3 regions of the Streptomyces sp. NPDC017448 genome follow, and region 2 is predicted to be linked to each of the others. Evidence: riboswitches for the same ligand, from Rfam matches in the RefSeq annotation. Region 2 holds a riboswitch; each other region holds the start of a gene.

Region 1 (3,262 bases), on a different contig from region 2:
ACCACCACGACCGCCCCGGTCGAGGCCCCGGAGGAGACGCCGAGGACGAAGGGGTCGGCGAGCGGGTTGCGCAGAAGGGACTGCATCACCGTGCCGCACACCGCGAGTCCGGCTCCGCACACGGCGGCCAGCAGGGTGCGCGGCATACGGAGGTTCCAGATGATGCCGTCCCGGATCGGACTGAGATCACTGGCGCCGAAACCGAGGTGCGCGGCGACGGCGGACCACACGTCGGGGACCGAGATCCGGGCGGGTCCGATGGTGACGGCGACCGCGACGGAGAGCAGCAGGAGCAGGATGGAGCCGCCCCACAGCAGCACGGCGAGCGGGGCGCCGGGCCGGCCGCCCTTCCGGAGCGGTCCGCGGGGGGCGGAATCCCCCGCCGGGCCGGGTGGGGCGCTGGGGCGTCCTGCCGGTCCGGGCGGGGCGCCGGGGACTCCGGACGTCCGCTCCCTGCCGCCGGGCGGGTGGTCCTCCACCGCCGGATGGCCGGCGCTCACCCCGCGAGCCCGAAGCCGCGCAGGCCGGCCGCGACGGTCTCCAGCCCCTCGACGGTCCGGATGGTGGGGTTCATGGCCTGTCCGCTGAGCAGCACGTAGCGGTGGTTCCTGACCGCGTCCATGGTCCTGGTGACCGGGTGGGACTCCAGGAACGCGATCTTCTTCTCCGCGCTCTCGGCGGTCTGCGTCGTACGGGTCAGATCGCCGACGACCAGGACGTCGGGGTTGCGGTCGGCGACGGTCTCCCAGCTGATCCGGGGCCATTCCTCGTGCGTGTCGTCGAAGACGTTCTTCGCGCCGAGTTGGTCGGTGATGACGCCGGGGGCGCCGCAGCAACCCGCGAGGTAGGGCGCCTTGGAGTCGGAGAACCAGTAGAGGAGGGACGCGCCGGAGGCGTCGACGCCCTCCTTGGCCTTCGCCACCCGTGCCCGGAGGTCTTCCACCAGCTTCTCGCCGCGCTCGGGGACGGCGAACACCCGGGCCAGCTCGCGCACTTCGTCGTAGACCGTCTCCATCGTCAGCGGCGCGGTCCGGGCGCCGTCGCCACCGCCGCTGTCGTCCTTGGCCGTGCAGTCGGCGGGCGAGACGTAGGTGGGGACGCCGAGCTTCTCGAACTGCTCGCGGGGCGCCACACCGCCCTTGGCGAGGGTGGAGGTGAAGGACGCCGAGAGGAAGTCGGGCTCCTGGTCGAGGACCTTCTCGAAGGAGGGGCGGTTGTCCGATATCCGCTCGACGCCGGCGTTCGCCTTCTCCAGCCCCTTCATGACCGGGTCGGTCCAGGTGGCGGTGGCGGCGAGCCTGTCGGCGAGGCCGAGCGAGAGCAGGATCTCGGTCGAACCCTGGTCGACGGAGACGGCCCGCTCGGGCGGGGCCTGCACGGTGACGGTGCGCCCGCAGTTCTCGAACGTGAGCGGGAATCCGTCGGTGCGGCCGCCCTCGGCGGCCCGGCCGACGCCCGGGCCGCCGCAGGCGGTGAGCGCGAGGAGGCCCGCCGCGAGCAGGGCGGCGGTTCGTATCGGGGCGGGAGCGGCTGTGGGCAGCACGAAGGACCTCGGTGTCTCTGGGCCCTGTCGCGGAGCCCGTCGTACGGTTCCCGCGCCCGGGTACGGGCGCGGGCGCCAGCAGGTCTTCGGACTCGGGTTCGTCCGGACGGGGCGCCTTCCCGGAGCGCGGGTGCGCTCCAGTGGCCGTGGCCCCGCCCGTCCCCCTCACCGCTGCGCGTCAGTTCCGGATTCGCACCGGATTCCCTGACCCCGTCGCTGGGGTTCGACTGGCCCCGGCAAGCTATCACGCACCGTCCCGCGGACCGGTCGCGGTGCGGCGGCCCGGTGCGCGGGGCCGGTGCGGCGTGGGATCGGCCCGCCGCACCGGCCCGGGGAATTCCGCCCGGGCGCCGGAGTCCGTGGTCCACCCGGCCCGGGGCAGGGGTTCCTGGGTCAGGGGGCGGCCTGGAGGGCGATCACCGCGTTCTGGCCGCCGAAGCCGAAGGAGTGGCTGACGGCCCGTCGTACGGGAGTCACGCGCGGGGTCTTGGTGACGCAGTCGATGGCGAACCCGGGCTCGGGGGCGTCCAGGTTCGCGATCGGCGGGATCACCCCGTGCTGGAGGGTGAGGATCGTCAGTCCCGCTTCGATGGCGCCCGCCGCCCCCATGCAGTGGCCCAGTACGCCCTTGGGGGCGGTGACGGGAGGCCGGTGCGGGTAGGCCCGGCCGATGAGCGCGGCCTCGGTGGCGTCGTTGAGAGGGGTGGACGTCCCGTGCGCGTTGACGTGGTCGACGTCCTCGGCCCGCCAGCCCGCGTCGCGCAGGGCGGCGTCCACGGCCGCCCGCGCGACCGCCCCGGAGGGGTGGGGGCTGGTGGGGTGGTGGGCGTCGGTGGTGGCGCCGGTCCCGGCGATCAGCGCGCGCGGGGCGGCACCTCTGGACCGGGCGTCCTCGACCCGTTCCAGGACCATGATGGCGGCGCCCTCGCCCATGACGAGCCCGGCCCGGTCGGCGGCGAAGGGGCGGCAGAGCCGGGCGGGGTCGCCGTCCCGCGGTGCCGCCGCGCCGGAGCGGCCGAAGCCGGTCATGGCGACCGGGAAGACGATCGATTCGGTGGCGCCGGCGACGGCGATGTCGCAGTGGCCCAGCGTCAGCATGTCCCGGGCCACCGAGAGCGCGGTCACCCCGGAGGAACAGGCGGTGCAGGGGGCGAGGCTGGGGCCGGTGGCCTTCATGTCGATGGCGATCTCGGCGGCGGGCATGCTCGGGATGGTCAGCAGGATGCCCGAGGGCGAGGTGGCCTCGGGGCCGCGGCGCTCCAGCGCGACGGCCTGTTCGGTGAGCCCGGCGGATCCTCCGCTGCTGGTGCCGACGACGACGGCGACCCGGGCGCCGTCCCAGTGCGCGGGGTCGAGCCCGGCGTCGGCGACCGCCTCACGGGCGGCCAGGAGGGCGAACTTGACGTACCGGCCCATCCGGAACGCGGACCGGCCGCCGACCGCGTCGTCGAGGTCGATGCCGGAGACCGTGCAGGCGAAGTCGACGGCGCAGCCGTCCAGTCCGGGGACGGTCGCGGCGGGTGAGACGGCGGCGAGGACCCCGTCCCAGGTGGTGTCGGTGGTGTGGCCGACCGGGGTGATCATTCCCAGCCCGGTGACGGCGATGGCGGGTCGCTTCATCGGGTGTTGCTCACCGGCACCGTCGCTTCGGCCGCCGCGCCGCCGACGGCCGCGTCGATGTACGCGGTGATGTCGGCCAGCGTGGCGTCCTTGTAGAGC
Region 2 (3,262 bases):
ACCCGCTGGGCGGCATCAACCAGCTCTTCCCGCTCTTCGGCATCGCCAACCAGCTGCTGGCCGCCGTCGCACTCGCCGTCTGCACCACTCTGCTGGTCAAGTCCGGCCGCCTGAAGTGGGCGTGGGTCACCGCGGTCCCGCTCGCCTGGGACGTGGCGGTCACGCTCACCGCGAGCTGGCAGAAGATCTTCTCCGACGACGTGAAGATCGGCTTCTTCGCCCAGCGCGACAAGTACCAGGCGGGCATCGACGCGGGCGAGGTGCTGGCCCCCGCGAAGAACATGGACGACATGCGGACCGTCGTCACCAACTCCACCGTCGACGGGGTGCTGAGCGCGCTCTTCGCGCTCCTCATCATCGTGGTGCTCGTGGACGCCGGGCGGGTCTGCTACAAGGCCATCCGCGACCCGGAGAGCGTCAAGCTCCACGAGACGCCGTTCGTCGAGTCCAGGCTCGTCGCCCCCGCCTCGCTCTTCGCGACCAAGGAGGAGAAGGCCGAACTGGCCGCCGCCGGCGTCGGCCCCGAGGGCGGGCTGCGCAAGGAGGCCGCGGGGACGGGGAGCCGGACATGACGGTCGCGGACGTACGGCGGGTGGCCGGACGCATCCGCTGGTACGTCCGTGAGCTGACCGGCGAATCGGTCTACGACCGGTACGTGGCGCACGCCCGGGCCCACGATCCGGAGACGCCCGTCCTGTCCCGCCGCGCCTTCGAGCGCGCCCGCATGGACGCCCGCGAGGCGGACCCACGCGAGGGCTTCCGCTGCTGCTGAGCACCGCGGGCCGGTGCTGCCGAGCATCGCGGGCCGGTACTGCTGAGCACCGCGGGCCGGTGCTGCCGAGCGCCGCGGGCCGGTCGAGGGGTCCTGGATTCCGGGCCGTCGCCCCTTCTTCGGTGGAGGGGGCGGCGGCCCGGTCCGCCTGCCCGGACCATGCGTCCTTCCGGGGCGCCGCCCGTTCACCGTACGAAAGGATGCGCCCATGACACCGCATCGCCGGGCGCCCCGGTTCCGACCCGTCCGCACGATCACCACGGCGGCCCTGGCCCTGGCCCTGGCCGCCTCGGCGGGCTGCGGCACCGAGCCGCCGCCCGACGCGCGGGCGGCGGGCCCGAGCGGTTCTGCCGTCCCGGCACCGGACCGGGCGGAGCTGGAGGCGCGGGCGCGGGCCGTGCAGACCGTCCCGGAGCACGTGTGGGTGACCGAGGCCGACGGTTTCGCCCTGGCCCGCCAGTCGGTCGGGGTGGTCGGCGACGACGGGTTCGGCAGCGCCTACACCTCGCCGGACGGCGGCCGCATCCAGCTGTCGGTGGAGCGCCGCCCGCACGCCGTGGCCGACTGCACGGACACCTCCGCGCACCCGGCCGGCCGGAAGCCCCCCGCCACCTGCGAGCGGGACGGCGACCAGTGGTACAGCGCCACGGAAGCGGGCCACGCGTACGCCCGGGAGAAGGGCGGCCTGGTGGTGACGGTGAGCGGAACACGCCAGGAGGTGGACCGGGCGACGCTGCGCGCGGCGGCCCTGGCCGCCCACCGCGCCGACGACCGCGAACTCGACGAGGTCCTGCCGCCCGCCGCCCCGGCTTCGGGGCAGCAGCCGGTCGAGCGCGGCGACCTGCCCCCGGCGGGCGACGGCGCCCCGAACAACGGCGTGGGAGCGAGCGGCTGACGTGACGTACGCCGCGCCGGGTACGCCGTGACACAACATGTGGGGGCCGCATCATCCGGCGGCCCCCACATGTATGCTCGACCTCGCTGTCGCCGCAGGGGAATCCGGTGCGAATCCGGAACTGTCCCGCAACGGTGTGATCAGTGCGCTTCTGCGCACCTGCAAGTCCGAAGACCTGCCGACAGCGCGTCCGGCTCGACCGAACCGGACGCCAGACGTCCGGGCCTCGCGGATGGGCCGGTGGACGCCGTCAGCCGTGCCGCCCTGCCCGGGTTTCGCGCTGCCCGGCTTCTCCGCCTTCCGCCGGCCCCTGCCGAGCGAGGGAAAGCCCTGTGACCATCGCGCCCGCCGATCCGGTTTCAGCCACCGGATCCGCTGCCTCCACCCCGTCCGGAACAGGCACGAACGACGGACCCGGGACCGCCCTGCTGCGGACCCTGACCGGCCTCACCGCCGATCTTCCCGACACCGACCCCGGACGGGTCGCCGCCGCCGCGCTGCGCGGACGCAACGCCCGCTCCGACGAGGCCGAACTGCGCACGCTGGCCACCGAGGCCGCCGCGGGGCTGATCTCCGAGGACCCGGCGTACTCCCGGCTCGCCGCCCGGCTGCTGACCCTCTCGATCGCGGAGGAGGCCGCGGGCCAGGGCGCGACGTCCTTCTCCGCCTCGGTCGCCGTGGGGCACCGCGAGGGCCTGATCGCGGACCGTACCGCCGCCTTCGTCGCGCTGCACGCGGAGGCGCTGGACGAGCTGGTCGAGCGGACGCTGGCCGAGGGCGCGGACGACCGCTTCGGCTACTTCGGCCTCCGTACGCTGCACAGCCGCTACCTGCTGCGCCACCCGCACACCCGCCAGGTCGTCGAGACCCCGCAGCACTTCCTGCTGCGGGTGGCGGCGGGCCTCGCCGAGGACGAGTCGGTGCGGGCGCTGGAGGAGGTCACCGCGCTCTACGGGCTGATGAGCAGGCTGGACTACCTCCCCTCCTCCCCCACGCTCTTCAACTCCGGCACCCGCCACCCGCAGATGTCCTCCTGCTACCTGCTGGACTCCCCCAAGGACGAGCTGGACTCGATCTACGACCGCTACCACCAGGTGGCCCGGCTCTCCAAGCACGCGGGCGGCATCGGCCTGTCGTACTCCCGCATCCGCGCCCGGGGTTCGCTGATCCGGGGCACCAACGGGCACTCCAACGGCATCGTGCCGTTCCTCAAGACGCTGGACGCCTCGGTGGCGGCGGTGAACCAGGGCGGTCGGCGCAAGGGCGCGGCGGCGGTCTACCTGGAGACCTGGCACGCGGACATCGAGGAGTTCCTGGAGCTGCGCGACAACACCGGCGAGGACCAGCGGCGTACGCACAACCTGAACCTGGCGCACTGGATCCCGGACGAGTTCATGCGCCGCGTCGAGGCGGACACCGAGTGGTCGCTGTTCTCCCCGGCGGACGTGCCCGAGCTGGTCGACCTGTGGGGCGACGCGTTCGACGCGGCCTACCGGGCGGCCGAGGCCGGGGGGCTGGCCCGCAAGTCGATGCCGGCGCGTGAGCTGTACGGCCGGATGATGCGGACCCTCGCCCAGACCGGCCAGGGGTGGATG
Region 3 (3,262 bases), on a different contig from region 2:
CGGTGAAGTTCGACATCAGCGGCACCGCGCAGACCGCGACCCGCAGCACGTCCTCGCCGTGCGGGGGAGCCACGGCCGACTCCCGCACCGCGCCCCGCAGGGAGACCCGCAGGCCGTCCTCCTCGTCGATGCCGAGCCCGTGGGCGAACGGCAGCACCCCGTACGTCCGCCGCCCGGTCAGCCCGTACAGCATGTCCAGCCCCGGTTCCAGCAGCGAGACGTCGCCCCGGAACTTGTTCACCAGGTAGCCCGCGACCAGCGCCTGGTCCTCGGGGCCCAGCAGCGCGGTGGTCCCGAAGAACGAGGCGAAGACCCCGCCCCGGTCGATGTCCCCGACCACCAGCACCGGGAAGCCCGCCGCCCGGGCGATCCCCATGTTCACGATGTCGGTGCGCCTGAGGTTGATCTCCGCGGGGGAGCCGGCCCCCTCGCAGATCACCGCGTCGTACGTCGACCGGAGCTGCTCCAGGCAGTCGGTGACCGTGCCGAGCAGCGCCTCCTGGCGGCCCCCGTGGTACCCCCGCGCGCTCATCTCGCCGACCGGCCTGCCCATCAGGACCACCTGGCTGGAGCGGTCGCCGCCCGGCTTCAGCAGCACCGGGTTCATCAGGGCCGTCGGCTCCACCCGGGCCGCCTGCGCCTGCATCGCCTGGGCCCGGCCGATCTCCGCGCCCTCCCGGGTCACGAAGGAGTTCAGCGACATGTTCTGCGCCTTGAACGGCGCGACCTTCACGCCCCGGCGCACCAGCCAGCGGCAGATGCCCGCCGTGACGACGCTCTTGCCCGCGTCCGATGTGGTCCCCGCGACCAGCAGTCCACCGCTCATGCCCGCTCCCGCTCCCGTTGCCCCGCCGGGCCGCGCACGCCCGTACCCGTTCCGTACCGTCTTCCGCGCCGGACCGTTCACGCCCGTCCCCGCTTCCGCCCCGCGAGAAGGCGCCCCGCCGCCAGCCGGCCCGCCGCGCAGACGCCGAGGGCCAGCACGCCGACCCGGCGAGACAGCCGCACCGCGCGCTCGATGTCCGCCCCGCGCACCTCCCGCCCGGCCGCCCCGTTCAGCACGGGGCGGTGCTCGACGCGCCCCGCGTACGCCAGCGTCCCGCCGAGCCGTACGCCGAGCGCCCCGGCGAACGCGGCCTCCACCGGCCCCGCGTTCGGGCTCGGATGGCGGTGCGCGTCGGCCTTCCAGGCGCGCACGGCGTCCCGGGGCCGCCCGCCGCCCGCCACGGCCAGCGCGGCCGTCAGCCGGGCGCCCGGCCACCCCGCCACGTCGTCCAGGCGGGCCGAGGCCCAGCCGTAGCGGCGGTAGCGGGGCGACCGGTGGCCGACCATCGCGTCGAGGGTGTTGACCGCCCGGAAGGCGACGAGCCCCGGCACCCCGCCGATCGCGCCCCACACCAGCGCGCCCACGACGGCGTCCGAGGTGTTCTCCGCGACCGACTCGACGACGGCGCGGGCGATCCCCGGGCCGTCCAGGGCCTGCGGATCGCGCCCGCACAGATGCGGCAGCCGCTCCCGGGCCGCCTCCACGTCCCCGGCGTCCAGCGCCCCGCCGACGGCACGGGCCTCCCGGCCCAGCGACGTACCGCCGAGGACGGACCAGGCGGTGGCGGCGGTCAGCGCGACGGCGAGCGCGGGGCGGTCGCGCACGGCGCGCGCGGCCAGCGCGGCGGCCCCCGCGGCGCCTCCGGCGCAGACGAGGGTGTGCAGCGCGCCCCGGCCCCGGTCGTCGCGCCACAGCAGGGACTCCACCCGCGCGGCGGCGCGGCCGAAACCGGCGACGGGGTGGCCGCGCCGGGGGTCGCCGAACAGGGAGTCGGCGATCAGCCCGGCCGCGGCGCCGTACGCGAAGACGCGATCGGCCCGCACGGGTCAGCCCGCCGCGGGGAGAGGCGTTCCGGCGGCTCGGCCCGGAGTCGGGGGCACGGAATGCGGCACACGGCGGCCGGGCATGGCGTAGTCCTCACTCAGGGTCCGCGCCCTGGTTCGACGTGACGGCGACGAGAGTCTCCTGGCTCCCGGATCCGCAGTTCCCCCGGCCTTCCAGCCCGCGTACCGCGAGCCGTGACGTCCGATGTGGGGGAGTGCTCCCCGGTGACAGTGGCGGGACCGCGCCGGATTCGCACCGGCTTCCTCTGCTGTCGCCGTAAATGGCTCCGGCAGTCCACCACGCCCCGCGAACAACCGTCAACTCGCCGTTGACCTGCGGGGCTCCACTGTGGGCAGACGCACATCGGGCCGGACACACAGATGTGTGTCCGGCCCGATGGGGCGCCCGCGGGCGGGGTACGGGTCAGGCGACGATCAGGTAGATCCCGTACGCGACCGCCGCCGCGCACGCCGCGAAGCAGGCGTAGGCGCTGGTGCGGGCCAGCGCCGCCGAACCGCCGCCGGACGTGGCCGACAGCTTGGAGAGGGCGACGATGCCCAGGGTGAAGAGGCCGACCAGCGCGACGGTGACGACGAGACTGACACCGAAGACGGAGGCGAGAGCTGCCCAGTCGATTTTCATACGGATCTGTCCTTACACCGTGGCCGTCGGCCGGGCCGGGTCGTCGGGCGCCGATGCCGGGGCCGCGATGGTGGTCATGAGGTCGGCGGCCGGGACGCCGGCCGGCGGCGGCTGGACCGCGGCCATGGCGGTGGTGACGACGCCCTGCGGCTCGTCGGCCGCGGCCGAGTCGTTGACGTTGGTGTGGTCGACCGGCTGGCGGCGCGAGGCCAGCCAGATGGCGAACGAGCCGCCGATCAGCAGGAGCGCGGTGACGGCGATGCCCCACGTGCCCTGCTTGGTCAGGAACTCGGCGGCGGCGCCGACCAGCCCCGCGGCCGGCAGCGTCAGACCCCAGGCGACGAACATCCGGGTGGCGGTGGACCAGCGGACCACGCCCCCCTTGCGGCCGAGGCCCGCGCCCATCACGGCACCCGAGCAGGACTGGGTGGTGGAGAGCGAGAAGCCGAGGTGCGAGGAGGCCAGGATGACGGTGGCCGCACTGGTCTGGGCGGCGAAGCCCTGCGGCGGCTTGAGGTCGGTCAGGCCGCTGCCCATGGTGCGGATGATGCGCCAGCCGCCCAGGTAGGTGCCGAGCGCGATGGCGACGCCGGCGGAGACGATGACCCACATCGGCGGGTTGGAGCCCGGGGCCAGGACGCCGCTGGTGACCAGGGCGAGAGTGATGATGCCCATCGTCTTCTGGGCGTCGTTGGTGCCGTGGGCGAGCGAGACGAGACCCGCGGAGGCGATCTGCCCGGCCCGGTAGCC

The links. A riboswitch is a leader RNA that binds a small molecule or an ion and turns the genes downstream of it on or off. The one in region 2 is predicted to bind cobalamin.
Region 1: another riboswitch for cobalamin. It lies ahead of ACH4K1_RS24195 (ABC transporter substrate-binding protein); the one in region 2 lies ahead of ACH4K1_RS20535 (ribonucleoside-diphosphate reductase subunit alpha).
Region 3: another riboswitch for cobalamin. It lies ahead of ACH4K1_RS30175 (cobalamin biosynthesis protein); the one in region 2 lies ahead of ACH4K1_RS20535 (ribonucleoside-diphosphate reductase subunit alpha).

Annotation. Positions count from the first base shown of each region.
Region 1 is NZ_JBIRLM010000016.1:78,584-81,845, reverse strand. Features, by position in the region: gene ACH4K1_RS24200 (FecCD family ABC transporter permease) at 1-320, opposite strand, end outside; gene ACH4K1_RS24195 (ABC transporter substrate-binding protein) at 497-1,543, opposite strand; cobalamin riboswitch at 1,603-1,790, opposite strand; gene ACH4K1_RS24190 (beta-ketoacyl-[acyl-carrier-protein] synthase family protein) at 1,937-3,163, opposite strand; gene ACH4K1_RS24185 (acyl carrier protein) at 3,160-3,262, opposite strand, start outside.
Region 2 is NZ_JBIRLM010000012.1:37,215-40,476, reverse strand. Features, by position in the region: gene ACH4K1_RS20550 (carbon starvation CstA family protein) at 1-572, shown strand, start outside; gene ACH4K1_RS20545 (YbdD/YjiX family protein) at 569-772, shown strand; gene ACH4K1_RS20540 (hypothetical protein) at 981-1,667, shown strand; cobalamin riboswitch at 1,724-1,865, shown strand; gene ACH4K1_RS20535 (ribonucleoside-diphosphate reductase subunit alpha) at 2,000-3,262, shown strand, end outside.
Region 3 is NZ_JBIRLM010000026.1:53,022-56,283, reverse strand. Features, by position in the region: gene ACH4K1_RS30180 (cobyric acid synthase) at 1-826, opposite strand, end outside; gene ACH4K1_RS30175 (cobalamin biosynthesis protein) at 904-1,869, opposite strand; cobalamin riboswitch at 2,005-2,137, opposite strand; gene ACH4K1_RS30170 (hypothetical protein) at 2,294-2,512, opposite strand; gene ACH4K1_RS30165 (anion permease) at 2,525-3,262, opposite strand, start outside.